3 regions of the Streptomyces albidicamelliae genome follow, and region 1 is predicted to be linked to each of the others. Evidence: riboswitches for the same ligand, from Rfam matches in the RefSeq annotation. Region 1 holds a riboswitch; each other region holds the start of a gene.
The links. A riboswitch is a leader RNA that binds a small molecule or an ion and turns the genes downstream of it on or off. The one in region 1 is predicted to bind cyclic di-AMP.
Positions count from the first base shown of each region.

Region 1 (9,410 bases):
ATGTCCGGGCGACGGCGGCGGAGCTGCTGTCGGCGCTGCCGGATTCGGCGCTCGCGGCGCGCATGGCTGTACGGGCCGCCGCATGTGTGGCTCTCGATCGCATGGGGAACTCGCCGGTGATCGCGGTCGAGGCACCGCTCGAGTGCGACTCCGGCATGGAGCGGGACGGTGTGGTGGCGAAGCCGCCCGCGGGCAGAGGGGAGCGGTCGTGGTGGCTTGGTCAGCTGGTCGAGGCGGCACCGCTCGCGACGTGGACGGAGCGGCTCGGCGGACGGGGCGCGCCGGAGATCGTGGCGCTGCCGGTGGCGGACGGCTGGCAGGGCGAGCTGCACGCGGCGTGGTGCCGCGCGGCCGTGCGGCAGGGCGACACCGCCTGGTCGAGGGCGCTGCTCGGTTCGCCGTCGGCGCCGGAGGCGGGCGGCCCGGGTGCGGTGTCCCTGGCGGAGCGGGCGAAGCTGCTGGCCGCCCTGGGGCCGGACGAGCGGGCCGAGTGGGTGGCCGGATTCATCGCCACCCATGGTCTCTCGGAGGCGTTCCAGCTGCTCGGCGGGTGTGCGGTGCCGTGGCAGCCGTCGCTGGGCAGGGCGGTTGTGGACGCCCTGAACATCGCGCGGGACGCCGGCAGTTACCCCTGGAGTTTCAGCGGGGTGATGGGGCTCGCGGAGCGTTGCCTGGACCCGGCGGAAGCCCTCCGGCTGGAGGCGCTGCTCGCGGTGCCCGACGAGCGGGAGGACGCGGCGCCGGGTGCCGGCGGCTACTGGGCGGAGGCGTTCCAGCGGCTGGTCACCACGCTGCGTCTGCGGGCGGAGATGGCGGGCGAGCTGGGTGCCGCACCGCCCGTGCCGTCGCGGTGACCCGCTCAGCCCCCGGACGCGGCCGGCTGGTGGACGTTCTCCCGGACCCACTCCACGATCGACGTGGTCGTCGCGCCCGGCGTGAAGATCTCCGCGACGCCCTTCTGCTTCAGCGGCGCGATGTCCTCCTCCGGGATGATGCCGCCCCCGAAGACGAGGATGTCCGCGGCGTCCCGCTCGTTGAGCAGGTCGATGACCGCGGCGAACAGCGTGTTGTGCGCCCCCGAGAGGATGGACAGGCCGATCGCGTCGGCGTCCTCCTGGATGGCCGTGTCGACGATCTGCTCGGGTGTCTGGTGGAGCCCGGTGTAGATGACCTCCATGCCGGCATCGCGCAGGGCGCGCGCGATGACCTTGGCCCCGCGATCGTGGCCGTCGAGCCCCGGCTTGGCCACCACCACGCGGATCGGACCGGCTGCCACACCCATCACTGCCTCCATCAAACGATCACGGAAGCGATCGCTTCCGTCCCTGACGACAAGTACCGCACTTTTGGCGCGTCCCGCCACCCGCCGCGAAGTGAACGAACGTTATCTCCAGCATCTCGCAACCGGCAGTTTTACGGTGCGCAGCGAGGGGGAAATCACACGGTGGGACATCAGGGCACACGGGGGATCGAGCCGTCCTCCGGTGTGCCGACAGGAGGTCGGCCATGAAGGTCACCGGAGTTCTTCCGCTCTTCCTCCCGCTCTGCCGCCGCCTGTGGCCCGGCAGGATCGCCGGACTTTCCGTGGCGCTGCTCAAGGCGACCGCCCTCGAGGCCGCGATCCTGGCCGGCCACCTCCTGCTCTATCCGACCGGTCTCGTCCAGGAGCGCCGCGCCGCCCTGCCGCCGGGAGAGGGCCCCGATCCCGCCGCCGCGGGCACCGCCCGGCTGCCCGTCCGGTCCGGTCCGCCCGTGGTGCTGCTGCACGGCTTCATCGACAACCGCTCCGTGTTCGTGCTGCTGCGCCGCAGCCTGGTCCAGCACGGCAGGCAGCGGGTGGAATCCCTCAACTACTCCCCGCTGACCTGCGACATCCGTGCCGCCGCCGAGCTGCTCGGCCGGCACATCGACGAGATCTGCGAGCGCACCGGCAGCACGCGGGTCGACATAGTGGGGCACAGCCTCGGCGGCCTGATAGCCCGCTACTACGTGCAGTGTCTCGGCGGTGACCTGCGGGTACGCATACTCGTCACGCTCGGCACCCCGCACGCGGGGACCCGGGTGGCGCCGCTGGCCAACGCGCACCCGATCGTGCGCCAGATGCGGCCCGGCTCGGAGGTGATCGAGGAGCTGTCCCGGCCCGCGCCCGGCTGCCGCACGCGGTTCGTCAGCTTCTGGAGCGACCTGGACTCCCTGATGGTCCCGCTGGAGACGGCCTGTCTGGAGCACCCCGACCTCGATGCGCAGAACGTCCGGGTGACCGGCATCGGACACCTCGCCCTGCCCGTGCACCCGGCGGTCGCGACCGGGATACGCGAGGCCCTCGACAGCGCACGGCCCGGGGACCGGCGTGCGGACGGCCTGACGGTGGCCTAGCGGACCGCCGTCCGGAGCGACGTCCGGAGCGACGTCCGGAGCGAAAGAGAGGACCGCCGACGGCGCGGTACAGCGCGCGCACAGGTGACTCACCGTCACCCGACATCGAACATTCATCGAACACAAGGCCAAAGTCGCGTCCGGGCTCCCCCGAAACACGGCCGAATGCCCGTTTCCGGCCCACGCGAAACAGGCCGAAGATTGTCGCGCCCGCGTACCGCCGGGTACAGTCGCCGCACTGCTCTGGCAGCCCCTGTTGTCGAGGCGAAAGAGAAGTTGGTGAACGACCGTCACCCGTCGGGGACCATGACCACCCCGGCCCCGGCTTCCGACGCCTCCGCAGCGCACTACGCACCGTACGGGACACCGGAAGTCGCCTACGACGACGTCACCACGTACGGTCATTACGACGCCACGGGTTTCGCGGCCGGTTCGGCCGGCGCCGGTTTCGACGCCGATCCGCTCTTCGGCAGCCTCCCGGGCGACGGGCACTCCACGGGCGCGTACGACACCACGCACTGGCAGACCGGCACCGGTCAGACCCCGCACTACGACCCCTACGCGGCCCAGCACCACACGGCCTACGACTCGGGTACGTACGACAGCACCACCTGGACGGTTCCGGCGCAGGCCACGGGGCACGACGTCAGCGGGCAGTGGGACGCGAGCGCCTGGCTCCAGCCAGGACAGGCGGCCGGCGCCGACCCCGCCCAGCAGTGGGACTGGGGCACCCAGACCTTCGACACCGGCGCCTACGACGCCACGCAGTGGAACGCCGCGGGCCAGGCCGTGACGGCGGAGGCCGAGCAGGCTGCCGAACCGTTCGACCAGCAGGCCACGGCCACGTTCGACCAGGTCGGGGATGCGCACGCCGGCGCCGCGTTCGACCAGACGGGTGACGCGCACGCGACCGCGCCGTTCGAACAACCGTCGTACGAGGACGGCGGGTACGAGGACGCCGCGTACGAGCCCGGCGGGTACGAGCACACCACGTACGACGACGCCGCCTACGACGACGGCGCGTACGAGGAGCGGCCCGCCGGCGAGGGCGATCCGACCGCCACCGGTGAGCTGCCCGCCGTGCCCGACCTGCTGGACGGGCAGGAGGAGATCGCCCCGGTTCCGGCGGCCCGTGCGGGCTCGCGCGGTGCGGGCCGGTCCCGGCGCCGTACGCCCGCCAAGCGCTCCGCCCTGCTGACCGTCGCCGTGCCCTCCGCCTGCGTGATGGGGGTCGCCGGGATCGCCGCCGCCTCCGTCGGCACGCTGACCGACGACTCCAAGGACACCTCCGCCTCCGCATCGGACGCGCACGCGGTGCAGCCGTCGGACGCCAACAGCAAGCTGGACACCCAGCTCAAGACGCTCGCGGCGGGCGCCGACGACTTCGCCGACCGGGCGAGCCGCACCCAGGAGCGGATCGACCTCAAGGCCCAGCAGGAGCTGCAGCAGAAGAAGGCCGCGGCGGAGGCCGCGCTCAAGGAACGGCTGCGGCCCAAGTTCGCGCTGCCCGTCATGGAGCGTGGACTCAGCGCCTACTTCGGCCAGGCGGGCGTGAACTGGATGTCGGTGCACACCGGCATCGACTTCCCCGTCTCCTACGGCACCACGGTGATGGCCGCCACCGACGGCACCGTCAGCACCAAGTGGAACAGTGCCTACGGCAACATGCTGATCCTCACCGCGAAGGACGGCACGGAGACCTGGTACTGCCACCTCTCCAGCTACCGCGTGGCCTCGGGCACGGTCGTCAAGGCCGGTCAGCCGATCGCCTACTCCGGCAACTCGGGCAACTCCACCGGCCCGCACCTGCACTTCGAGGTACGGCCGGCGGGCGGGGCGGCCATAGACCCGCTGCCGTGGCTGCGCAGCCACGGGCTGGACCCGACCTGAGCCCGTCCGTTCCTCGTACCGAGTGAGCCCCGCCGGTGCCGGCGGGGCTCATCGCGTTCTACAGCTTTTCCACCGGCGCGTACCGCAGCAGCAGCCGCTTCGGCTTGGTGTCGCCGAAGTCGATCGTCGCCTCCGCGTTCCCACCCGTGCCCTTGACCGCGACGACCGTGCCGAGACCGAACTGGTCGTGGGTGACCCGGTCTCCGACGGCCAGCGCGACGACCGGCTTCTCCGCCGTGCGCCGCGTGGCGAACCCGGACGCGCCGGACGCCGAGGAGCGTGAGCGGGAGGAGGACAGCGAGGCAGCGATCCCGGAGGCCGGCCCGGAGGACACCGGCGCGGCGGCCCCCGTCCGCTTCCAGTCCACGTGGGTCGGCGGGATCTCCTCCAGGAAGCGGGAGGGCGGGTTGTACGACGGCTGGCCCCAGGCGCTGCGCATCGCCGACCGCGTGAGGTAGAGCCGCTCCCGCGCGCGTGTGATGCCGACGTACGCCAGGCGCCGCTCCTCCTCCAGCTCCTTGTTCTGGCCGAGGGCGCGCATGTGCGGGAAGACGCCGTCCTCCATGCCGGTCAGGAACACGACCGGGAACTCCAGGCCCTTGGCGGTGTGCAGGGTCATCAGCGTGATGACGCCGTCGCCGTCCTCCTCGTCGGGGATCTGGTCCGAGTCGGCGACCAGGGCGACCTGCTCCAGGAAGTCGGCGAGCGTGCCGGTCTCCCCCTCGGCGCGCTCCTGCTCGAACTCCAGGGCCACGGCGGCGAGTTCCTGGAGGTTCTCGATGCGGGTCTCGTCCTGCGGATCGGTGGAGGCCTGCAACTCGGCCAGGTAGCCGGTGCGTTCGAGTATGGCTTCCAGCACCGTCGCCGGTCCCGCCCCGGACTCCACGATCGTCCGCAGGTCCTCCATCAGCGTGTTGAACCGCTTGACCGCGTTGGTGGAGCGCGCGGCCATGCCGTACGCCTCGTCGACGCGCTTGAGCGCCTGGGGGAAGCTGATCTTCTCTCGCTGGGAGAGGGCGTCGATCATCGCCTCCGCGCGGTCGCCGATGCCCCGCTTGGGCACGTTGAGGATGCGGCGCAGCGGCACCGTGTCCTCGGGGTTGGCGAGCACACGCAGGTAGGCGAGGACGTCCCGGACCTCCTTGCGCTCGTAGAAGCGGACACCGCCGACGACCTTGTAGGGCAGGCCGACGCGGATGAAGATCTCTTCGAAGACACGGGACTGGGCGTTGGTGCGGTAGAAGACCGCGACGTCGCCCGCCTTCGCGTCGCCCGCGTCGACCAGGCGGTCTATCTCGTCGGCGACGAACTGGGCCTCGTCGTGCTCGGTGTCGGCGACGTAGCCGGTGATCCGCGCGCCCTGGCCGGCGTTGGTCCACAGGTTCTTCGGGCGGCGGGATTCGTTGCGCTCGATGACCGCGTTGGCGGCGGACAGGATGGTCTGCGTGGAGCGGTAGTTCTGCTCCAGGAGGATCGTCGTCGCGTCGGGGTAGTCCTCCTCGAACTGGAGGATGTTGCGGATCGTCGCGCCGCGGAAGGCGTAGATGGACTGGTCCGCGTCACCCACGACGCACAGCTCGGCCGGCGGCAGGTCGGACTCGCTGGGCGGTACGTCCACCGGGTGCGCGGCGGAGCCGACGAGCTCGCGGACCAGGGCGTACTGGGCGTGGTTGGTGTCCTGGTACTCGTCGACCATGACGTGCCGGAAACGGCGGCGGTAGTGCTCGGCGACGTCCGGGAAGGCGCGCAGCAGATTGACCGTCGTCATGATCAGGTCGTCGAAGTCGAGGGCGTTCGCCTCGCGCAGCCGCGACTGGTACAGGGCGTAGGCCTGCGCGAGGGTCTTCTCGAAACCGTCGGTGGCCTGGGCGGCGAAGTCCTCCTCGTCGATCAGCTCGTTCTTCAGGTTGCTGATCTTGGCGCTGAAGGACTTGGGCGGGTAGCGCTTGGGGTCGAGGTCCAGGTCACGGCAGACCAGGGCCATCAGGCGCTTGCTGTCGGCGGCGTCGTAGATCGAGAACGACGAGGTGAAGCCGAGCTTCTTGGACTCCCGGCGCAGGATGCGCACACAGGCGCTGTGGAAGGTCATGACCCACATCGCCTGGGCGCGCGGGCCGACGAGCTGCTCGACGCGCTCCTTCATCTCGCCCGCGGCCTTGTTGGTGAAGGTGATCGCGAGGATCTGGCCGGGGTGCACATGCCGCTCGGCGAGCAGGTGCGCGATGCGGTGGGTGAGCACGCGGGTCTTGCCGGAGCCCGCACCGGCGACGATGAGCAGGGGGGAGCCGGCGTGCACCACGGCGGCGCGCTGGTTCTCGTTCAGCCCCTCCAGGAGGGCCGCCGGGTCCAGCGCGGGGCGCGGGGCGCCGTCGCGGTAGTGGGCGTCCCGCTCCGGCGGCACGTCGAACTTCCCGCCGAACAGATCGTCCGGAATCGGCTCCGGCGCGTGATCGTGCTCGGACGGCGGCGGGGGTTCCTCGTCGTGCCCGCGAGGGGGCCGGAGGTCCGCCAGGAAGCTGTCGTCAAAGAGGCTGCTCATCGCTCTACGAGTCTAGGGCGCCCCACCGACAACCGGTCCCGGTCCCCGGAACATGGCCCGCGGACGGCCGTTCCCGGGCTCTTCCGCGACCGCGTCGATCTTCCGGGCGGGCCCCCTCCACACCCCTCACGCTGCGGAAGCGCCTGGTCACCCCCGTATAAACCTGACCTCAGGTCACAGAAATGTATCGGACAAACCTCGCACCAACCTTCACAGGAGACACACGAGTTGGCTAGGTTGCCGTCAGGCCGCACGACCCCACTCCGGCGAACGTCGCCGGGCCGCGCGGCCTCCGCCGAGTCCGGCGCGCCTCGCACGGCGCCCAGAGCCGGGGACCCACAGATCCCGGGGTGAATCGGCCGACTCCCACCCGGGACGACGCCGTAGGGCAACCCTTCCGAACCACCCGCCCGAACCCGACAGCTAACCCGGTAGGCGGCCGTTTGGAAGGAGTCGCCAGCCTTGGCGTCGCACCGCAAGCCGCGCCCCGGCGGCACCCGTGGACCGGGCCTGCGCGGGCCCGCTCTCGCCACCGCCGCCTTCACCTCCGTGGCCGTCCTGTCGCAGACGGCCGAGGCCGCCACCGACGACGGCAGGCCGAGCATGGAGGAGATCGAGAAGAAGATCGACGAGCTCTACCGCCGCGCCGACTCGTCTCCGGAGGACGAACCGGCGGCCAGGCAGCGAGCCCGCGAGGAGGAGCCGCGCCAGGAGAGCGCCCGCCGCGGGAACCGGCGCGCCAAGGCGCCGGAGGGGCGGGTGGCGTCCGCCGCCGGCCCGGACACGGCCGCCTCCCTCCTCGCGGAGTTCCCGCAGGACCACTTCGCCCAGAACAGGGTGATGAACCGGCTGGCCTCGCGCGTACGGGACACGGCCGAGCGCGGCAGGACCGGCAGGAGCCCGCGGACGCCGGACGCCGGCACCGACGCCGCTCCCTACGACGTGAAGGCCGCGAAGGCCGCCGTCCAGCGCAAGCTCGCCACCACGCGGGACCTGCTCTCGCGGCTCACCCCCCAGGAGCACGCGCGCCCCACCGAGCCGGACCCGGCACCCTGGGGTACCGCGCGCCCCGCCGAGCCCGACCCGACACCCTGGAGCGACGCACGCCCCGCCGAGCCCGACCCGGCGCCCTGGAGCGACGCGCGCCCCGCCGAGCCCGACCCGACACCCTGGAGCGACGCCCGGCCCGCCGAGTCCGACCCGACACCCTGGGCCGACGCGCGCCCCGCCGAGTCCGACCCGACACCTTGGGCCGACGCCCGGCCCGCGGTGCTCGCACAGGCGGCCTGGGAGGACGGGCCCTCCACGGCATCCGGCCCGGCGGCCTGGGAGGACGGACCCTCCACCGGCTCCACCCCCGCGACCTGGGAGGACGGGCTCCCCGCCGCTTCCGCCCCCGCGGCCTGGGAGGGCGGACTCTCCACCGGCTCGGCGCCTGCGACTCGGAATGGCGGACGCCCCGCCGCATCCGCCCTCGCAGCCTGGGAGGACGGGCTTCCCGCCGTACCCGCCCCCGCGACCTGGGAAGACGCCGGGCCGCAGACGTACGCGGCCGCGACGCCCTCCCCGGCACCCGCGCCTGCCGCGTCCGCGGCCTCGCAGCAGGCCACCAAGGCCGAGAAGGCGATCGCCTTCGCCCGTGCCCAGCTCGGCAGGCCGTACGTGAGCGGTGCCAGCGGCCCCGGTTCCTACGACTGCTCCGGCCTCACCCAGGCCGCGTGGAGGGCCGCCGGCGTCACCCTCCCGCGCGCCGCCCGTGACCAGGCCGTCGCGGGCACCCCGGTGGCCCTCGCCGACGCTCGCCCCGGTGACCTGGTCTTCTTCCACGAGGACAGCAGCCACGTGGGTCTGTACACGGGCGACGGAGCGATGATCCACGCCCCGGAACCGGGCGCCTACATCCGTGAGGAGCCCGTCCACCGGGGCGGCGAGGGACTCGTCCAGGGCGTGGTACGGCCGGCCTGACCACGCCCTCCCGCGCGTCCACGCGCGCGTGCCGGTGTTTTTGCCCGCTACGCGCGCGTGGCCTGCCCGGTCGGCCCGTCGCCGCTGCCTAGCATCGGCGCATGCCCGGCATCTCGGAATTGCGTGCATGGTGGGCGGGGTGGCCTCCCGCCGCCGGCGCCGCGGTCATGGCGACCGGCATCGTGTCGATGGGCCTGCACCTGTCCGGCGACGAGACGCTGTCCCGGGTGGTGCTGGTCCTGGCCGCGATCGCCTGGGTGGCGCTGGCGGCCGACTTCGTCATGCGGCTGGCCACCGACCGGCCGCGGTGGCTGGCCGACGCGGCGACTCCGGGCGCGCTGATGGCGGTCGCCGCGACGACCGTGCTGGGCACCCAGCTCTCGATGCTGGGCTGGGAGACCCTGGCCGCGGCACTGCTCGCGCTCTCGGCGCTGCTCTGGCCGGGGCTGCTCGTCTACGTGATGCGGCACTGGGCCCGGCGCATGCCGGGATCGGTCTTCCTGTGCTGTGTGGCCACACAGGGCCTCGCCGTGCTGGGCGCCACGCTGGCGGCGGCCGTCGAGACGGCGTGGCTGGCGCACACCGCGATGGTGCTGTTCTGGCTGGGGCTGGTGCTCTACGGCCTCGCCCTGCTCCGCTT
Region 1 covers NZ_CP106795.1:5,046,667-5,056,076, reverse strand. Annotated here, with positions in the region: partial or broken gene N8I86_RS23265 (DUF5691 domain-containing protein) at 1-854, shown strand, start outside; gene N8I86_RS23260 (cobalamin B12-binding domain-containing protein) at 860-1,282, opposite strand; gene N8I86_RS23255 (esterase/lipase family protein) at 1,507-2,376, shown strand; gene N8I86_RS23250 (M23 family metallopeptidase) at 2,656-4,266, shown strand; gene pcrA (DNA helicase PcrA) at 4,325-6,805, opposite strand; cyclic di-AMP (ydaO/yuaA leader) riboswitch at 7,115-7,259, shown strand; gene N8I86_RS23240 (C40 family peptidase) at 7,268-8,770, shown strand; gene N8I86_RS23235 (tellurite resistance/C4-dicarboxylate transporter family protein) at 8,872-9,410, shown strand, end outside.

Region 2 (9,410 bases), 1.9 Mb from region 1:
CCGCGGGACCCGGGGGCGTACGGGCTGCTCGTGCGCTACCTGCGCGCCGTGCGGCCGTACATCGAGAGCTTCTGGACCACGGGTGAGGATCTCGGGCTGACCCAGGACCTGGTGGACCGGGCGGCGGCCGAGGCCGGCCTGGTCTCGTCCATCCAGGCGGTGTACCCGCTGCTGGACGACGAGGCGGCGGCCCGCCGACGGCTCGCGGACGCCTTCGCGGTGGAGGTCGACGGGATCGGTCTGGACGAGCTGGCCGGCGGCTGCGGGGTCGCCGAGTCGGTGCTCGCGGCCCTGGACCGGGCGTCGGTGCCGTACCGGGGCACCCGGGTCGCCGTCCAGGGCCTGGGCACGATGGGCGGGGCGACCGCGCGCTTCCTCGCCCGCGCGGGCCTGACCGTGGTGGCCGTCGCCGACGTCAAGGGCACGATCGCGAACCCGGCCGGCCTCGACGTGGAGGCGCTGCTGGCCGCGCGCGACGCGTACGGCACCGTCGACCGGGGCGTGCTGCGCCCGGGCGACCGCGAACTGCCCGGCGACGCCTGGCTGTCCACCGACGCGGAGGTGCTGGTGCCCGCTGCCGTCTCCTACGCCATCGGCATCGCCGACCAGGAGCGTGTCACCGCCCGCTGGATCGTCGAGGCCGCCAACATGCCCGTGGTCCCCGAGGCGGAGGTCCTGCTGGCCGCGCGCGGGGTCACGGTACTGCCGGACGTGGTGGTCAACTCCGGTACGAACGCCTGGTGGTGGTGGACGCTGTTCGGCGACATCGGTGCCGACGCCGACGAGGCGTTCGCGCACATCCGCGGCTCCATGCGCGCCCTGATCCAGCTGATGCTCGACCGGGCGGAGGCCGACGGCACGAGCCCGCGCGCGGCCGCCCACGCCCTGGTGACCGACCGGCTGCCGGTGATCGCGGAACGCTTCGGCTGGTACCGGTGACGGGACCGGGCGAGACGCCCGGGACGGCCTCGAACGACGTAGACACGCCGACGGGCAAGGAGACGGAGAGGGGGTCGTAACACCGGGGCCGGAAGCAGGGGCCGGAGGGGTGCGAAGCCGGGGCCGGAGGGGCGCGTCGCGGGCGTCCCACCTCTCGCCACTATCAACCTATAGCGCACCGGGGGGCTTGCGGCAAGGCCCCGGTCGTCCCGCAGAATCGCAGGCCGACGCCGATCACCTGCGGAAATGGGAGATTCACCAAGTGCGTTCACCGATGTCGGCCGACCCCACGGGCGCGACCCCGGATCCAGCCGGTTCCAGAAGCTCCATGACGACCAGCGCGTTCGATCTTCCCGAGCGCCTCGCCCCCAAGGCCGACCCGGCCCTCATCGCGCGCGACGAGCGGCACTTCGCGGCGATCGCGGAGAGCCTGCGGCAGACGATCGCCGAACTGTCCGAGCGTCTCGACGCCGAGCTCAGGGCGCCGGGCGGCACCGGCCGGCAGGCCATGGACCGGGACGCGGAGGTGCACCGGCTGACGGGCCGTCTGGGCACCCTGCGCCGCTTCGGCCTGGACCTGTGCCTCGGGCACATGGTCGGCGCGGACGACGGCGAACCGGTGTACATCGGGCGACTCGGTCTGACCGACAGCACCGGGCGCCGGTTGCTGCTGGACTGGCGCGCCCCCGCCGCCGAGCCGTTCTTCGCGGCGACCCACGCCGATCCGATGGGCCTGGCCAGCCGTCGCCGGTACCGCTGGAGCGGCGGCCGGATCAGTGACTACTGGGACGAGGTGTTCACCGCCGACGGGCTGGAGGGCCATGCGGCGCTGGACGACCAGTCGGCCTTCATCGCCAGTCTCGGCGGCAGCCGGTCGGCCCGGATGCGGGACGTGCTCGCCACCATCCAGGCCGACCAGAACGCCGTGGTCCGGGCGGACTCCCGGGGCGCGCTCGTGGTCGACGGCGGCCCGGGCACCGGGAAGACGGTCGTCGCCCTGCACCGCTCCGCCTACCTGCTGCACTCCGACCCACGCCTCGGGCACCGGCGCGGCGGCCTGCTGTTCGTCGGCCCGCACCAGCCCTACCTGGCCTACGTCGCGGACGTGCTGCCCAGCCTCGGCGAGGAGGGTGTGCGGACGTGCACCCTGCGGGACCTGCTGCCCGAGGGTGCGGCGGCGCAGGAGGAGGCCGACCCCGAGGTGGCCCGCCTGAAGTCGTCCGCGGACCTGGTGCGGGCGATCGAGAAGGCCGTCGCGTTCTACGAGGAGCCGCCCACGGTGGGCATGACGGTCACGACCCCGTGGTCGGACGTCCGGCTGACCACCGACGACTGGGCGGAGGCGTTCCGCGCACCGGGCCCCGGCACACCGCACAACGAGGCACGCGACCTGATCTGGGACGAGCTCGTCACGATCCTCCTGGACAAGCTGGACGGCGACGTACCGCCCGACCTGTTCCGCAGGGCGCTGCTGCACGACGAGGAGCTGGTCGGCGCCCTGCACGGCGCGTGGCCGCTGCTCGAAGCGGCGGACGTCGTCGGTGACCTGTGGTCGGTGCCCGCCTACCTGCGGCTGTGCGCCCCCTGGCTCGGCCCGGACGACGTACGGAGGTTGCGGCGTGCGGAGGCGCAGGCCTGGACCGTGTCCGACCTCCCGCTGCTGGACGCCGCGCGGCAGCGGCTCGGCGATCCGGACGCGGCCCGGCGCGGGCAGCGGCACAGGGCCGTGCTGGACGCGCAGCGCGAGCGGATGGCGCAGGTCGTCGACAACCTGATCGACGCCGCGTCCGCCTCCGGCGCCGACGGTGACGACGGCGAGGGCCTGGTGCGGATGCTGCGCGGTCAGGACGCCGCGGTCAGCCTGGTCGACGAGTCCGAACTGCCCACGGCCGGCCGTGACCCGCTCGCCGGCCCGTTCGCGCACATCGTCGTGGACGAGGCGCAGGAACTGACCGACGCGGAGTGGCAGATGCTGCTGTCGCGGTGCCCGTCGCGGAGTCTCACCATCGTCGGGGACCGCGCCCAGGCCCGGCACGGCTTCACGGAGTCGTGGCGGGAACGGCTGGCGCGGGTCGGGCTTGACCGGGTCGACGTGGCCTCCCTGAGCATCAACTACCGCACGCCCGAAGAGGTCATGGCGGAGGCGGAGCCGGTCATCCGGGCCGCGCTCCCGGACGCCAACGTGCCGACCTCCGTCCGCGGCAGCGGTGTTCCCGTCGTGCACGGGGCCGCCTCGGAGCTGGAGTCGGTCCTCGACGGCTGGCTCGCCGCACATGACGACGGGATCGCCTGCGTCATCGGCGCTCCCTCGTTCCGGGCGACGCCCCGCGTCCGCTCGCTGACCCCGGAGCTGTCGAAGGGGCTGGAGTTCGACCTGGTGGTCCTCGTCGACCCGGAGGCGTTCGGCGCGGGGATCGAGGGGGCGGTGGACCGCTATGTCGCCATGACCCGGGCGACGCAGCGGCTCGTGGTCCTCACGAGCGGCCCGGCGGACTAGCCCCTGCCCCCTGCGTGCGCGTACGGCGGCCCGATGGCCGGAACGGCACCGGCGAGCGGGCCCACCTGGAGCGCGGTCACCCTACCGGGCGGGCTCCGAGCAGCCCGCCCGGTAGGGTGACCGCGTGGCGAGAGTGCGGTTGAGCGTGGCCGAGCGGCGGGTGGAACTGCTGCGGGCCGCCATCGAGCAGATCGAGGCGCGGGGCGTGGCGGCGGTGCGGATCGCCGACGTGGCCGCGGCGCTCGGGGTGAGCAACGCGCTGGTGCTGTACCACTTCTCGACCAAGGAGAAGCTGGTCGCCGCCGCGTTCACCCACGCGGCGCAGGACGACCTCGCGCACCTGCGCAAACTGCTGGGGCGGCGCACGTCGGCGCTGCGCCGGCTGCGGGCCGCGGTGCGCTGGTACGCGCCGACCGGTCAGGCCAAGGGCTGGCGGCTGTGGATCGAGGGCTGGGCCGTGGCGCTGCGCGAGCCGGCGCTGCGGGAGGTCACCCGGGACCTCGACAAGGAGTGGAAGGCCGCGCTCGTCGAGGTCATCGCCGAGGGCGTGGCGGCGGACGAGTTCGTGTGCGCCGATCCGGTCGGTACGGCGCTGCGGCTGACCGCGCTGATGGACGGGCTGGCCGTCCAGCTCACCTCGTACCCGGGCTCGGTGCCGCGGTCCCGGGCGCAGGAGTGGGTCGACGAGGCCCTGGCCCGTGAACTGGGCCTGGACCGCCAGGCGTTGGCCGGGCGCTGACGCATCGCGCCGTACCGGCCGGACGTGGTCGTGCCCCTCGCCGTGGGCCGCACGGGTCGGGGCACGAGGAACCACTCACCGGCACCGGTCACCGGCATCGGTGCCTCCGGGTCAGGCCACGGAGGCGATCCGGAGCTTGATGTCGTCCGGCGACAGGGGGCCCTTCGCCGTCACATGGTCGCCGGAGGACTCGCCCCGCAGCCGGCGGCCGATCCACGGCACGAGGTACTCGCGGGCCCAGTGGACGTCGTCCCGGCGGACCTCCAGGGTGCCCCGGGGCGGCAGTGGGGGCCACGGCTGCTCCGGGTCGGCCGGCACGTCGAGACCGAGGGCCTGACCGGCGCGCAGGGCCACGCGCGTGTGCCCCTCGGGCGAGAGGTGGAGCCGGTCGCTGTCCCAGGCCCTGCGGTCCTGCACGGACTTGAGGGACCACAGGTCGAGCACGGGGCAGCCGTACCGGTCGGCGATGGCGCGCACGTGCCCGTTGTACGTGGCGATCTTGCCGCGCAGGTGCTTGAGCAGCGGGACGCCACGGGTGTCGAACCCGGTCGTCACCATCACCGTGCCCGCAGCCTCGGCCAGCGGGGCGAGGGCGCGCTCGAACCGCTCGGCCACCTCGTCCGGGTCGGTGCCGGGGCGGATGATGTCGTTGCCGCCGGCGCAGAAGGACACGAGGTCCGGGGCGAGTTCGACGGCCTGGGGAAGCTGGTCCGCCACGATCTGGTCCAGCAGTTTCCCCCGCACGGCGAGGTTCGTGTACTGGAAGTCGCCCTCGGGACGCCGGTCGGCGAGCAGTACCGCGAACCGGTCCGCCCAGCCCACGAACGCCCCGTCGGGACCGGGATCGCCCACGCCCTCGGTGAAGCTGTCCCCCACCGCCACGTACGACCCGATCACTGATCTGTTGTCACTCTTCGAATCGTCTGCCACGTCGGACCATGATTCACCTTCGGATGTGACCTACGCGACCGTAGGCAGGGGTTGACGAACGGTGAGATGGGACACCTTTAAAGAGTTTGCCAACCGGGAATACCGAAGGCCGGACCCGGGGATCGGGGGTCCGGCCTTCGGTGGCGTGTCAGGCAGGTGGTTCGGGTGCGGGCCGGGTCAGCCGACGGGGACGCCGTGCTCGCGGAGGTAGGCGACCGGGTCGATGTCGGAGCCGTAGTCCGGCGTCGTGCGGATCTCGAAGTGCAGGTGCGGGCCGGTCACGTTGCCGGTGGCGCCGGACAGGCCGATCTGCTGTCCCGCCGTCACGGCCTGGCCGGCCGAGACGGAGAGCTGGGAGAGGTGGCCGTACTGGGCGTAGTGGCCGTCGGCGAGCTTGATGACGACCTGGTTGCCGTAGGCGCCGCCCCAGCCGGCGGAGACGACCGTGCCCGCGCCGACGGCCTTGAGGGGCGTGCCGGTCGGTACGACGAAGTCGACGCCAGTGTGGTAGCCGCTGGACCACATGCTGCCGGCCGTGTGGTAGGCGGTGCCGATGGTGGCGCCGGCCACGGGGAGGGTGAAGCCGGCGGGGGTCGTCGTGGCGGCGGACTCCGCCGGCTTGGCCGCCGAGGCCTGCCGCGGGGCGAGGGAGGCCTTGGCGGGGGCCGGGGTCTTCGCGGGGGCCGAGGGCTTCGCGGGGGCCGGGGTCTTCGGGGTGGCCGAGGTGCGCTGCGGGGCGGCGGGCTCGGTACGGGTCCGGGTGGCCTGCTCGCCGAGCGTGAGCTTCAGGCCCGGGTGGATCAGCGCGGGATTGTCGCCGACGGCCCGGCGGTTGTCGTCGTAGAGGCGGTGCCAGCCACCGCCGACGTGCTGCCGGTCGGCGATCGTCGCGAGGCAGTCGCCGGCCTTGACGGTGTACACGCGTGCCGTCGCGTCCGCCTCGGCGGTGGACTTCTTCGCCGCGGCCGGAAGGGACTGCACGGCCTTTCCGGAGACGGCCTGCGCCGTGGGGGCGGCGTGCGCTCCGGTGGCCCCGAGGAGCGGGAGGGCCAGGGCGGCGCCACCCGTTCCGGCGACGGCGATGGAGCGGGAAAAACGCGGGGTCTTGGGACGTCGGTGCTTACCCTTCGCGGGCATGGCGCATTCCTCTCCGACGCCTGCGAGGTCAGCTGCCGGGTTCGGGCTGGAGTCGCCCGGCCGTGCGGTGCGCGGCTTCACCCCTGGCCTGTCGCGAGAACCGGGACAGGCGGTCGTGCCTGGTGGGTCCCCCGCTCCTGCCGAACACGGGTCATTTGTGCGGGAACTCCGGGCGGCGGCAGGATTCGGCGTTCCGTCCGGATTGGTGGCGAACGTAAGCGAGCGGGGAGGGCGGAAACAAGCGATCGGTTCCCGCCGTTCCCTATTCGCAAGATCGAAGGCGGGAATACCCGGTGACCCTCCGTGCATTCCCGCCCTCCGGGTCCCTTCGATTTCCCTGTAGGGCACGGGAATTACGTGGACATGCCGCGCGACATACGGTCACGATATGACGCCCCTCACAGGGAGTCCCACCACGTCCGTTTATTTGCTGGCGAGTTGGACTTGAAGTGCCAATCGGGTTGGAACGTTCAGATGCGACGGAGTCGGACAACCGTCGCATCCAGGTCACCCTTCAGCCCCGTACGCAGGCCATGGTGCAGGAGTACGGCACCTCGGTGCACTTCGCCTGATTCGCGGCATTCGTACGATCCTGCCGGGTCGAGTCCGCGCAGCCGCACCGCCGGAACCGGCTCGCCGTAGCTCTGCGCCTGAAGCCAGGCGAGGACCACCGTCTCGTCCCCGAGGACGTACTGGACGGCGCTCAGCCCGCCCGCCGGGGGCCGCAGCCGGTACAGCTCGCCCCGCTGCACGACCGGGCGGATCTCCTTGTAGAGCTCCACCCAGCCCCTGGCCTCGGCCAGCTCCTCCGCGCTCCACGCCGTGAGGTCTCCGCCGACGCCCAGCACGCCCGCCATGGCGCTGACGAATCGGAACCGCAGCGAGCTGACCCTGCCGTTGAGCTGGGTGTTCGGGCTGTCGGTGACCCAGGCGGCCATCACACGCGCGGGGTGGATCTGACTGAAGCCGTGCTGGATGGCGAGCCGGTCCAGCGGGTCGGTGTTGTCGGAGGTCCACACCTGGTCGGTACGGCTCATCACCCCGAGGTCGATCCGGCCCCCGCCGCCCGAACAGGACTCGAAGGCGACCCCCGGGTGCGCCGCGCGCAGCCGGTCCAGCAGGGCGTACAGCGCGTGGACGTGATCGATCCACAGGCGCTGCGGATACGGCTCGCCGGGCCAGCCGGCGTCGGTGAAGCAGCGGTTGAAGTCCCACTTCACGTAGTCGATCGGGGTACTGGTGAGCAGCGCGTCCAGCTGCTGCCAGAGGTGCTCCCGGACGTCCTCGCGGGCCAGGTTGAGGACGAGCTGGTTGCGCAGCTCGGTCCGCCTGCGGCCCTGCTGGTACTGCACCCAGTCGGGGTGGGCCCGGTAGAGGTCGCTGTCCTGGTTGACCATCTCGGGCTCGACCCAGATGCCGAACCGCATGCCGAGGCCGTGCACCTGGTCGGCGAGCGGCTTGAGACCGTGCGGGAAGCGGTCGGGGTTGGGGGTCCAGTCACCCAGCCCGGCGCGGTCGCCGGTGCGGGCACCGAACCAGCCGTCGTCCACCACGAAGAGCTCGCAGCCGATCTCGGCGGCGCGGCGGGCGAGGGCGGTCTGCTGCTCCTCGGAGATGTCGAAGTGGGTCGCCTCCCAGGAGTTGAAGAGCACGGGCCGGTCCCGCTCCGCGTCCGGGACGACGTACGCGCGCTGGTAGGCGTGCCAGGTGCGGCTCGCGGCGCCGAACCCGCCGTCGCTCCACAGACCGGCGAAGACCGGGGTGGTGTACGAGCCGCCGGGCTCCAGGAGCAGCAGGCCCGAGTCGTCGTATCCGGCGCCGCCGGTGATCTGGACGCGCCCGTCGGGGAGTTGGGCCACGGCTATCCGCCAGGAGCCGGACCAGCCGAGCGCGCAGCCGTAGACCTCGCCGTGCTCCTCGGTGGCGTCGGTGTCGAGCGCCACCCAGGGCAGGTGCTGGTGGCCGGTGTGCCCGCGGCGGCTGCCGATGATCTTCTCGCCGTGGGTGAGCGGAGCGGTGGTGAGCCGGGACTCGGCGGCCCAGCGGCCGTGCAGCTGGGACAGCCGCCAGCCCTCGCGGTCGGGCAGGGTCCAGGTGGCGGCGTCGGCGCGCAGCAGCTCCACGCGCGCCCGGCCGCCGTTGGCCACGGTCACCCAGCGCTCGACCACGTCACCGCGCATCCGGTGGTGCAGGGTGATCGCCAGGCCGTCGTCGTCGAAGAGCAGCCGCAGCTCCTCCCCCTCGGCGGCGGTCCGGTACGACACGAAGCGCCATTCGGTGCCGCGGCGTTCCCCGGTGCGCACGGAGAGGGCGGGGCGGACGAAGCGGGGGCCGCCTTCGACCGGGTACTCCTCGCGGCCGTCGAGCGGGGACTCGAAGGGCCAGTAGCCGGGCAGGGGGTTCGCGGCCAGCGCCTCGGCGTCGGCGAGCGCGATCCGCGGCCCCCAGTGGAGGTGCAGCAGCTCGTCGGCCGCGGTGAGGTGCAGGGCATAACTGCTGGTGGGCCCCGACAGGAGCCAGGTACGACCGTCTTCGGCGACAACCACCATCGAGACCTCACAGGTGTCAACAGATCCGCTCAAGCGCGAACATCATCAGGCTCCGTCGCCCCTGGTGGCAACGCCTGTGGACAACTCATTGCCTGAGGAAAGTGATGTCGTATGGTCGACGGAGCGCCCGTCGGCGAGCCGCGCCGGCGGGGCCGACCGCGAGGAGCCCCCGTGACGCAGCAGGTCCCGTCGACCGAGCCGGAGCTGGCCGGTGTGCGCAATTTCCGTGACGTGGGCGGGCTGCCCACCGTGGACGGACGGCGGGTGCGCCAGGGAGTCCTGTTCCGCAGCGGTCATCTCGCGCACGCGACCGCGGCCGACGCGGCTTTCCTCACCACGCTGGGCCTGCACACGATCTTCGACTTCCGCAACGCGGCCGACCAGAAGCTGGAGGGCCCCGACGTCGAGCTGCCCGGCGTGCGGAACGTGAACCTGCCGCTGAGCGACCCGGCGGACGGGGCCGAGTTCTGGAAGATGGTGCGCGACGGCGATCTCGACCAGCTCCGCGCGATCCTGGACGGCGGGAAGGGCGCCGACCGCATGATCGCCTCCTACCGGACGATCGTGAAGCAGCGCACCGGCGAGCACTCCCGGGTGCTGCACGCGCTGGCGGAGGATA
Region 2 covers NZ_CP106795.1:6,956,595-6,966,004, reverse strand. Annotated here, with positions in the region: gene N8I86_RS31495 (glutamate dehydrogenase) at 1-939, shown strand, start outside; gene helR (RNA polymerase recycling motor ATPase HelR) at 1,268-3,436, shown strand; gene N8I86_RS31485 (TetR/AcrR family transcriptional regulator) at 3,561-4,175, shown strand; gene N8I86_RS31480 (SGNH/GDSL hydrolase family protein) at 4,287-5,072, opposite strand; gene N8I86_RS31475 (M23 family metallopeptidase) at 5,283-6,242, opposite strand; cyclic di-AMP (ydaO/yuaA leader) riboswitch at 6,247-6,402, opposite strand; gene N8I86_RS31470 (alpha-galactosidase) at 6,713-8,791, opposite strand; gene N8I86_RS31465 (tyrosine-protein phosphatase) at 8,963-9,410, shown strand, end outside.
Region 2: linked by a shared signal. The riboswitch ahead of N8I86_RS31475 (M23 family metallopeptidase) and the one ahead of N8I86_RS23240 (C40 family peptidase) in region 1 are both predicted to bind cyclic di-AMP.

Region 3 (9,410 bases), 1.1 Mb from region 1:
GTACAGGGTGTTGGCGAACAGGTACTGCTTCTGCACCTGCGGCGGCAGATCACGCTCGTAGGCGTCCAGCACCGGCAGCAGATCCGGGTCCGCCACCGCGGTCAGCAGCAGATTGCGGTGATCCCGCTGGTACTCGACCCGGTCCGCGCGCCGGACGGCCTCACGGCGCTGCTCCTCCACGAGATCCAGGCGCCGCAGAAGTTCGGCATTGGCCCGCAGAAGCGTCTCCACGGTGCGGCGATACGCGAAGAGCGACGCCGTGGTGCCGGTGACCGACAGGACGAGAGCCGCCGTGACGGCGCTCAGCCCCCGGTTCCCCGTCCTCTGTGTGACCATGTCAACCCCCGATTCGGGCAGCCGTCCGCCGGTCGTCGGCACGCGGGTCGACGGGTGTGCGCAGTGGGTCGACAGCAGGGGACCGGCGAGCGGAGGGCGGCGCTTGCCGTCTCCCAGAGTGCCGAGCGGCTCTGATCGGCGGGAAGGCGGCCAGGAGGCGCACAGAGGGAAGCAGGGTCGCACACCTCGGTGTCCTGTCCAACGTCTGCCCCGCAAAGCGTGCTAACAATCGTTCACTTCGCCGCGTTTCTTCCCGCTCGTATCCTGGTCGCGCAGTCGATCCTCAGCCGTGCGCCGGACCGTGCGCCGGTGTGCGCGGCCGGGTGGGATCCGTGTGGAACCGTTGGAAAGAGGTCGCCCGTTGGGGAACAGTCAGGGCAACGCCCGCCGCCCGCAGCAGATTCCGGTCGTCGTACTCGCCGGCTTCCTGGGCTCCGGGAAGACCACCCTCCTCAACCATCTGCTGCACCGCAGCGGAGGCAGCCGTATCGGGGCGATCGTCAACGACTTCGGCGCCATCGAGATCGACGCCATGGCCGTCGCCGGAGCCCTCGGCGACTCCACCGTCTCGCTCGGCAACGGCTGTCTGTGCTGCGCCGTCGACACCGGTGAACTCGACGTCTACCTGGACCGGCTCGCCGCGCCCGGCGCCGGCATCGACGTCATCGTCATCGAGGCCAGCGGGCTCGCCGAGCCGCAGGAACTGGTCCGGATGGTGCTCGCCAGCGAACACCCCGGGATCGTCTACGGCGGTCTCGTCGAGGTCGTCGACGCGGCCGAGTTCGACGGCACCCGCGCCGCGCACCCCGAGATCGACCGGCACCTCGCCCTCGCCAACCTCGTCGTGGTCAACAAGCTCGACCGGGCGCCCGACGCCGACCGGGTCCTCGGCCTCGTCCGCTCCCTCGCCGACCGCGCCGCCGTCGTCCCCGCCACCTACGGCCGTATCGACCCCGAGTTCCTCTTCGACCGCCGGCCCGGCGAGGAGCGCGTCGGGCAGCTCTCCTTCGACGACCTGCACGACCACGGCGCCGACGTCCCCGGCGGCGACGGCCACGCAGACCATATGCACACGGCCTACGACAGCCTGTCCTTCGTCTCCGTCCCGCCGATGGATCCCCGCCGGCTGATGCGGTTCCTGGACAGCCGTCCGCAGGGTCTGTACCGCATCAAGGGGTACGTCGACTTCGGGCCCTACGACACGCGCAACCGGTACGCCGTCCACGCCGTGGGCCGGTTCCTGCGCTTCCACCCGGAGCCCTGGCCGTCCGCCGACGACCGCCTCACCCGGCTGGTACTGATCGGCTCCGGCATCGACACCGGCGCCCTGGACAAGGAGCTTCAGGCGTGCGCGAACGACGCCCCGCACGCCGACGAGCAGGGCATGTGGGGCGTCCTGCGCTATGTGCCGGGCTCCGAGGAGGAGCCCGGCGACGACCCGTACCCGGCCGGTAGCGACGAGCCGGACGAGGCCTAGAGCACCGGTCCCGCGGCCACCGCGACGGTCTTCGGCAGTGAGGTGCCCGAGCCGTCCCGGCGCGGGTCGGCCTCCGGCAGCGTGACCGGGGTGCCGTTCTTCTGCGCCGCGTGCGCCGGGGACGGCCCCGCCCAGCCGAAGGACAGGCAGTCCTCGCCCTTCAGGAACCGCTGGCAGCGCACACCGCCGGTGGCCCGGCCCTTGCGCGGGTACTGGTCGAAGGGCGTCAGCTTGGCCGTCGTCTGCACCGAGTCGTCCAGCGTGCCGCGCGAACCCGCCACCGTGAAGACGACCGCGTCCGCCGCCGGGTCGACCGCCGTGAACGAGATGACCTTGGCGCCCTCGGTGAGCTTGATGCCCGCCATACCGCCCGCCGGACGGCCCTGCGGGCGCACGACGGAGGCCTGGAACCGCAGCAGCTGCGCGTCGTCCGTGATGAACACCAGGTCCTCCTCGCCGGTGCGCAGCTCCACCGCGCCGACGATCCGGTCGCCGTCCTTGAGCGTGATGACCTCCAACTCGTCCTTGTTGGACGGGTAGTCGGGCACCACACGCTTGACGACACCCTGCTCGGTACCGATCGCCAGCCCCGGGGACGACTCGTCGAGCGTGGTCAGGCAGACCACCGTCTCGTCGTCCTCCAGGGAGACGAACTCCGCCAGCGGCGCGCCACCGGCGAGGTTGGGCGCGGCCCCCTGCTCGGGCAGCTGCGGCAGGTCGACCACGTTGATCCGCAGCAGACGGCCGGTCGAGGTCACCGCGCCGATCTCGCCGCGCGCGGTGGCCGGGACCGCCGAGACGATCACGTCGTGCTTGACGCGCTTCGCGCCGGCCGTCGCCGGGAACGGCTCGTCGGTCGCCGTACGGGCCAGCAGACCCGTCGAGGACAGCAGCACCCGGCACGGGTCGTCGGCGACCTGCAGCGGCACGGCCGCCGCCGGGGCGCCGCCGGCCTCCAGCAGGACCGTACGCCGGTCGGTGCCGAACTTCTTGGCCACCGCGGCCAGTTCGGCCGAGACCAGCTTGCGCAGCTCCGCGTCGGACTCCAGGATCCGGGTCAGCTCCTCGATCTCCGAGATGAGCCGGTCCTTCTCCGCCTCCAGCTCGATGCGGTCGAACTTGGTGAGCCGGCGCAGCGGCGTGTCGAGGATGTACTGCGTCTGGATCTCGCTCAGCGAGAAGCGCCGCATCAGGCGCTCCTTGGCCTGCGCGGAGTTCTCGCTGGACCGGATCAGCCGGATGACCTCGTCGATGTCGACCAGCGCGGTCAGCAGGCCCTCGACCAGGTGGAGCCGGTCCCGCCGCTTGGTGCGGCGGAACTCGCTGCGGCGCCGGACGACGTCGAAGCGGTGGTCCAGGTAGACCTCCAGCAGCTCCTTCAGACCGAGGGTGAGCGGCTGGCCGTCGACCAGGGCGACGTTGTTGATGCCGAAGGACTCCTCCATCGGCGTCAGCTTGTACAGCTGCTCCAGGATCGCCTCGGGCACGAAGCCGTTCTTGATCTCGATGACCAGGCGCAGACCGTGCTCGCGGTCGGTGAGGTCCTTGACGTCGGCGATGCCCTGGATCTTCTTCGAGTTGACCAGGTCCTTGATCTTCGCGATGACCTTCTCGGGACCGACCGTGAACGGCAGCTCCGTGACGATCAGGCCCTTGCGGCGGGCGGTGACGGTCTCGATCGCCACCGTGGCGCGCATCTTGAAGGTGCCGCGGCCGGTCGCGTACGCGTCCCGGACGCCGTCGAGGCCCACGATCCGGCCGCCGGTGGGCAGGTCGGGGCCCGGGACGTGCTTCATCAGCGCGTCCAGGTCCGCGTTCGGGAACCGGATCAGATGGCGGGCGGCGGCGATGACCTCGCGCAGGTTGTGCGGCGCCATGTTCGTCGCCATGCCGACCGCGATGCCCGACGAGCCGTTGACCAGCAGGTTCGGGAAGGCGGCCGGCAGCGCCACCGGCTCCTGCTCCTGGCCGTCGTAGTTGGGCGCGAAGTCGACCGTGTCCTCGTCGATCGACTCGGTCATCAGGCTCGTCGCCTCGGCCTGCCGGCACTCGGTGTACCGCATGGCGGCCGGCGGGTCGTCGTTGCCCAGCGAGCCGAAGTTGCCGTGGCCGTCGACCAGCGGCACGCGCATGGAGAAGGGCTGCGCCATGCGGACCAGGGCGTCGTAGATCGACGCGTCGCCGTGCGGGTGCAGCTTTCCCATGACCTCGCCGACGACACGCGCGCACTTCACGTACGAGCGGTCGGGGCGCAGGCCCATCTCGTTCATCTGGTAGACGATGCGGCGGTGCACCGGCTTGAGTCCGTCACGGGCGTCCGGCAGGGCGCGCGAGTAGATGACCGAGTACGCGTACTCGAGGTAGGAGCCACGCATCTCGTCCACGACGTCGATGTCGAGGATCCTCTCCTCGAACGAATCGTCGGGCGGCGGGGTCTTCGTGCTGCGGCGGGCCATCGCTGCCGGCTCCTCCTGATCTGGTCGCTCACCGAGGGGGCGCGCACCCTCCGGCTCGCTCTTGCTGAAGCGATTGACGGATCTGTCGCGGACCATTGTGGACCGCGGTACTGACAACCCGGGCCACGACCCGGTCTCCGCGGACCCGCCCCGCGCCGGAAGACGCCCGGAGGGGGCCGGACGCAGGCTACGCGATCCGCTGTGGGCGTACGTCCAGCGGGAACTTCGCCGAGGCCCCGCACGCTTTGCATACAGTGGCAGGAACGGCAGGAAAACCGCGGTTTCGACGACCGCCTCCGCTCGCGAAGGGACGTACATGCCCATGGGTCACACGACCACGGCCGAGGCAGGCTCCGGGGGCCTGACAGCGACCGAGCACCGGCTGGCCAACGGTCTGCGCGTGGTGCTCTCCGAGGATCACCTGACCCCGGTGGCGGCGGTCTGCCTCTGGTACGACGTCGGGTCCCGCCACGAGGTCAAGGGGCGTACCGGCCTGGCTCACCTCTTCGAGCACCTGATGTTCCAGGGCTCGGCGCAGGTCAAGGGCAACGGCCACTTCGAGCTGGTGCAGGGCGCCGGCGGCTCGCTCAACGGCACCACCAGCTTCGAGCGCACCAACTACTTCGAGACCATGCCCGCCCACCAGCTGGAGCTCGCCCTCTGGCTGGAGGCCGACCGCATGGGCTCGCTGCTCGCCGCGCTGGACGACGAGTCGATGGAGAACCAGCGGGACGTCGTCAAGAACGAGCGCCGCCAGCGCTACGACAACGTTCCCTACGGCACCGCCTTCGAGAAGCTGACCGCCCTGTCGTACCCCGAGGGCCACCCGTACCACCACACGCCGATCGGCTCGATGGCGGACCTGGACGCGGCCACCCTGGAGGACGCGCGCCAGTTCTTCCGCACCTACTACGCGCCGAACAACGCGGTGCTCTCGGTGGTCGGCGACATCGACCCGCAGCAGACCCTCGCCTGGATCGAGCGGTACTTCGGCTCCATCGCGTCCCACGACGGCAAGCCCGAGCCCCGCGACGGCTCGCTGCCGGAGACCATCGGCGGGCAGAAGCGCGAGGTCCTCGTGGAAGAGGTCCCGGCGCGCGCCCTGATGGCCGCCTACCGGCTGCCCCACGACGGCACGCGCGCGTGCGACGCGGCCGACCTCGCGCTGACCGTCCTCGGCGGAGGCGAGTCCTCCCGCCTGTACAACCGGCTGGTGCGCCGCGACCGTACGGCCGTCGCGGCCGGCTTCGGCCTGCTGCGGCTGTCCGGGGCGCCCTCCATGGGCTGGCTGGACGTGAAGACCTCCGGTGACGTCGAGGTGCCGGTCATCGAGGCCGCCATCGACGAGGAGCTGGCCCGGTTCGCCGGGGAGGGCCCGACGCCCGAGGAGATGGAGCGCGCCCAGGCCCAGTTGGAGCGCGAGTGGCTGGACCGGCTAGGCACGGTCGCCGGCCGTGCCGACGAACTGTGCCGGTACGCCGTCCTGTTCGGCGACCCGCAGCTCGCGCTCACCGCGGTCAAGCGTGTCCTGGAGGTCACCCCCGAGGAGGTCCAGGAGGTCGCCAAGGCCCGCCTGCGGCCCGACAACCGCGCGGTCCTCGTCTACGAGCCGAAGTCCCCGGAGACCGTCGAGGACGCCCAGGTCCCCGAGGACCCGGAACGCGAAGCGACCGTAGAGGCCGGCAACGAGAACGAGGAGACGGCCAAGTGACCGAGCTCGCCACCATGGAGTTCCACCCCCGGCCGCAGCCGGGCGACGCCCGGCCGTGGGCGTTCCCGGCCCCCGAGCGCGGCACGCTGGACAACGGCCTGACCGTGCTGCGCTGCCACCGCCCCGGCCAGCAGGTCGTCGCCGTCGAGGTGATGCTGGACGCGCCCCTGGACGCGGAGCCCGCCGGCCTGGACGGCGTCGCCACGATCATGGCGCGGGCCTTCTCCGAGGGCACCGACAAGCACTCGGCCGAGGACTACGCCGCCGAGCTGGAGCGCGCCGGCGCCACGCTCGACGCGCACGCCGACCACCCCGGGGTCCGGCTCAGCCTGGAGGTCCCGGCCTCCCGCCTGGCCAAGGGCCTCGGCCTGCTCGCCGACGCCCTGCGCGCCCCCGCCTTCGCGGAGAGCGAGGTCGAGCGGCTGGTCCGCAACCGCCTGGACGAGATCCCGCACGAGCTGGCCAACCCCTCCCGCCGGGCCGCCAAGGAGCTCTCCAAGGAGCTGTTCCCGGCGACCTCGCGCATGTCCCGGCCGCGCCAGGGCACCGAGGAGACGGTCGAGAAGATCGACGCGGCGTCCGTACGCGCCTTCTACGACCGGCACGTCCGCCCCGCCACGGCCACCGTGGTCGTCGTCGGCGACCTCACCGGCACCGACCTGGACGAGCTGCTCGGCGACACCCTCGGCGCGTGGACCGGCACGCCGGGCGAGCCGCGGCCGGTGCCCCCGGTGACCGCCGACGACACCGGCCGCGTGGTCATCGTGGACCGGCCGGGCGCCGTCCAGACGCAGCTGCTCATCGGGCGGGTCGGCCCGGACCGGCACGACCGGGTCTGGCCCGCCCAGGTCCTCGGCACCTACTGCCTCGGCGGCACCCTCACCTCCCGCCTGGACCGCGTGCTGCGCGAGGAGAAGGGCTACACCTACGGGGTACGGGCGTTCGGGCAGGTCATGCGGTCGGCCCCGGACGGCACCGGTGCCTCCATGCTCGCCATCAGCGGCTCCGTGGACACGCCGAACACCGGCCCCGCGCTGGACGACCTGTGGAAGGTGCTGCGCACCCTCGCGGCGGAGGGCCTGACCGACGCCGAGCGGGACGTCGCCGTGCAGAACCTCGTCGGGGTGGCGCCGCTGAAGTACGAGACCGCGGCGGCCGTCGCGAGCACCCTGGCCGACCAGGTCGAGCAGCACCTGCCCGACGACTTCCAGGCGACGCTGTACCGGCAGCTGGCCGCGACGGGCACGGTCGAGGCGACCGCGGCCGTCGTCAACGCCTTCCCGGTGGACCGGCTGGTGACCGTCCTCGTCGGCGACGCCTCCCAGATCAAGGCGCCGGTCGAGGCGCTCGGCATCGGCGAAGTCACCGTCGTCACGGCCGAATAGCGGCCGCCGCCGCGGAGCACGGCACGCGTGCGTGGGGCCCTGCCGACCTACGGGTCGTCAGGGCCCCCGCCGTTCCACTCGCTTCACCAGATGCCCGATTTGGGGCGGAGGTTGCCTGTCTGCCCTGTGGGATGCGCTACAAAAGCCCGGATCCGTTTGAGGATTGAAAGCGGGCTTCCGTAGGTTCGTCCAGGCTGTTCGTCACGCACCACGCCGCGCCCGCGGCACCGGACAGTCATCGCCGAGTCCCCGTACGGCGCGAGCCAGGGGAGCCGGGGACCCATCGTCCCTGGGGTGAATCGGGCGCCCGCGCGTGAGCGAGGGGGCCCGTAGGAGACCTTCCTGCTCCGAACCCGTCAGCTAACCCGGTAGGCGAGAAGGAAGGAAAGGACCAGCCACTTCATGGCGTTCATGTGCGCCACCGGGAAGCATCGCAAGCCCGGCCGGGTCAAGCGCACCACCGCGCAGGCGGCCGGTGTCGCCGCCCTCACCACCACGGGTGTCATCGGCACCCTCGCCGCGTCGCCGGCGCTCGCCGCCGAGAACGCCGCGGAGCAGACCGGTCTCACGCCCGTCGTGACCGTCAGCGACGACGTCGCGGAGCAGATCAGCGCGCAGGCGGACGCCCAGAAGCAGGCCGCCGAGCAGCAGGCGGCCGAGGAGGCCGCCGCCAAGGCCGCCGCCGCCAAGGTCAAGGAGGAGCGCGAGGCCAGGGCCCGCGCCGCCCGCGAGTCCGAGCGCAAGCGCCTGAACGCGTTCGTCGCCCCGATCGTGCACTCCTACGTGTCCACCGCCTACAAGGCCAGCAGCTCGCTGTGGTCCTCCGGCTCCCACACCGGCATCGACTTCCACGCGGCCAGCGGCACGTCCGTCCACGCGGTCGGCTCCGGCACCGTCGTCTCCACCGGCTGGGGCGGCGCGTACGGCAACCAGATCGTGATCCGGATGGCCGACGGCATGTACACCCAGTACGGCCACCTGTCGTCCATCGGTGTCACGGTGGGCCAGAAGGTCGTCCCGGGCCAGCAGATCGGCCTGTCCGGCGCGACCGGCAACGTCACCGGCCCGCACCTGCACTTCGAGGCCCGCACGAGCCCCGACTACGGCTCGGACGTCGACCCCATCGCCTATCTCCGCAACCACGGCGTGAACGTCTGACGCCGCCACGCGGACATGTGAAAGCCCCGGCTCACCGAGCCGGGGCTTTCACCGTTTCCGCGTGATCCCCGCACGGGCCGTCGGCCAAAAAATATCCATGGATTACGGCCTGCCGTCGGAAATTCGGCCTCTTTGGAATAGAGTCACGGAACGGGCGTCCCCTGCGGGCGTTTCACGGGGATTAATGCGGAGGTCGGTCATGCGTGTTCCGGCGCATTCGGTGTGCACGGCGATCCGGGACGACATCGTCGCCGGCGTCCACGAGCGCGGCGGCCGGCTCACCGAGGAAGTGCTGGCCCGCCGCTACGGCGTCTCGCGCGTCCCCGTCCGCGAGGCCCTGCGCACCCTGGAGGCCGAGGGGTTCGTGGTGACCCGCCGGCACGCGGGCGCGTGCGTGGCCGAACCGACCGCGCAGGAGGCCGCCGACCTGCTGGAGATGCGGCTGCTGCTGGAGCCGCTCGGCGCGGCACGGGCGGCACAGCGCCGTACGGAGGCCCATCTCAAGGTGCTGCGCGGCCTGGTGCGGCTGGGGCAGGAGCGGGCCAGGAGCGGCGGTAGCGGGGAGCTGCGCTCACTGGGCGGCTGGTTCCACGAGACGCTGGCGCAGGCCTCCGGCAGCCCCTCGCTGGCCTCGATGCTCACCCAGCTGCGCCACAAGATCGCCTGGATGTACGCGGTGGACGCCCCGCAGAGCCCGCTGGACTCCTGGGCGGAGCACGGCGCGATCGTGGACGCGGTGGCACGCGGCGACGGCGAGCGCGCGCGGGCGGTCACGGCGCTGCACGCCGAGCGTGCGACGGGCGCGCACCGTCTGCGCCTTTCCGGCGGCGCCGAGCGTGTGAGGACTTCGCAACATGCCGTAAACACGACGGGCCGCCGGTATTAAC
Region 3 covers NZ_CP106795.1:6,173,222-6,182,631, forward strand. Annotated here, with positions in the region: gene N8I86_RS28200 (DUF6082 family protein) at 1-336, opposite strand, end outside; gene N8I86_RS28205 (CobW family GTP-binding protein) at 698-1,813, shown strand; gene N8I86_RS28210 (DNA gyrase/topoisomerase IV subunit A) at 1,810-4,269, opposite strand; gene N8I86_RS28215 (M16 family metallopeptidase) at 4,586-5,980, shown strand; gene N8I86_RS28220 (M16 family metallopeptidase) at 5,977-7,365, shown strand; cyclic di-AMP (ydaO/yuaA leader) riboswitch at 7,595-7,754, shown strand; gene N8I86_RS28225 (M23 family metallopeptidase) at 7,768-8,523, shown strand; gene N8I86_RS28230 (GntR family transcriptional regulator) at 8,723-9,409, shown strand.
Region 3: linked by a shared signal. The riboswitch ahead of N8I86_RS28225 (M23 family metallopeptidase) and the one ahead of N8I86_RS23240 (C40 family peptidase) in region 1 are both predicted to bind cyclic di-AMP.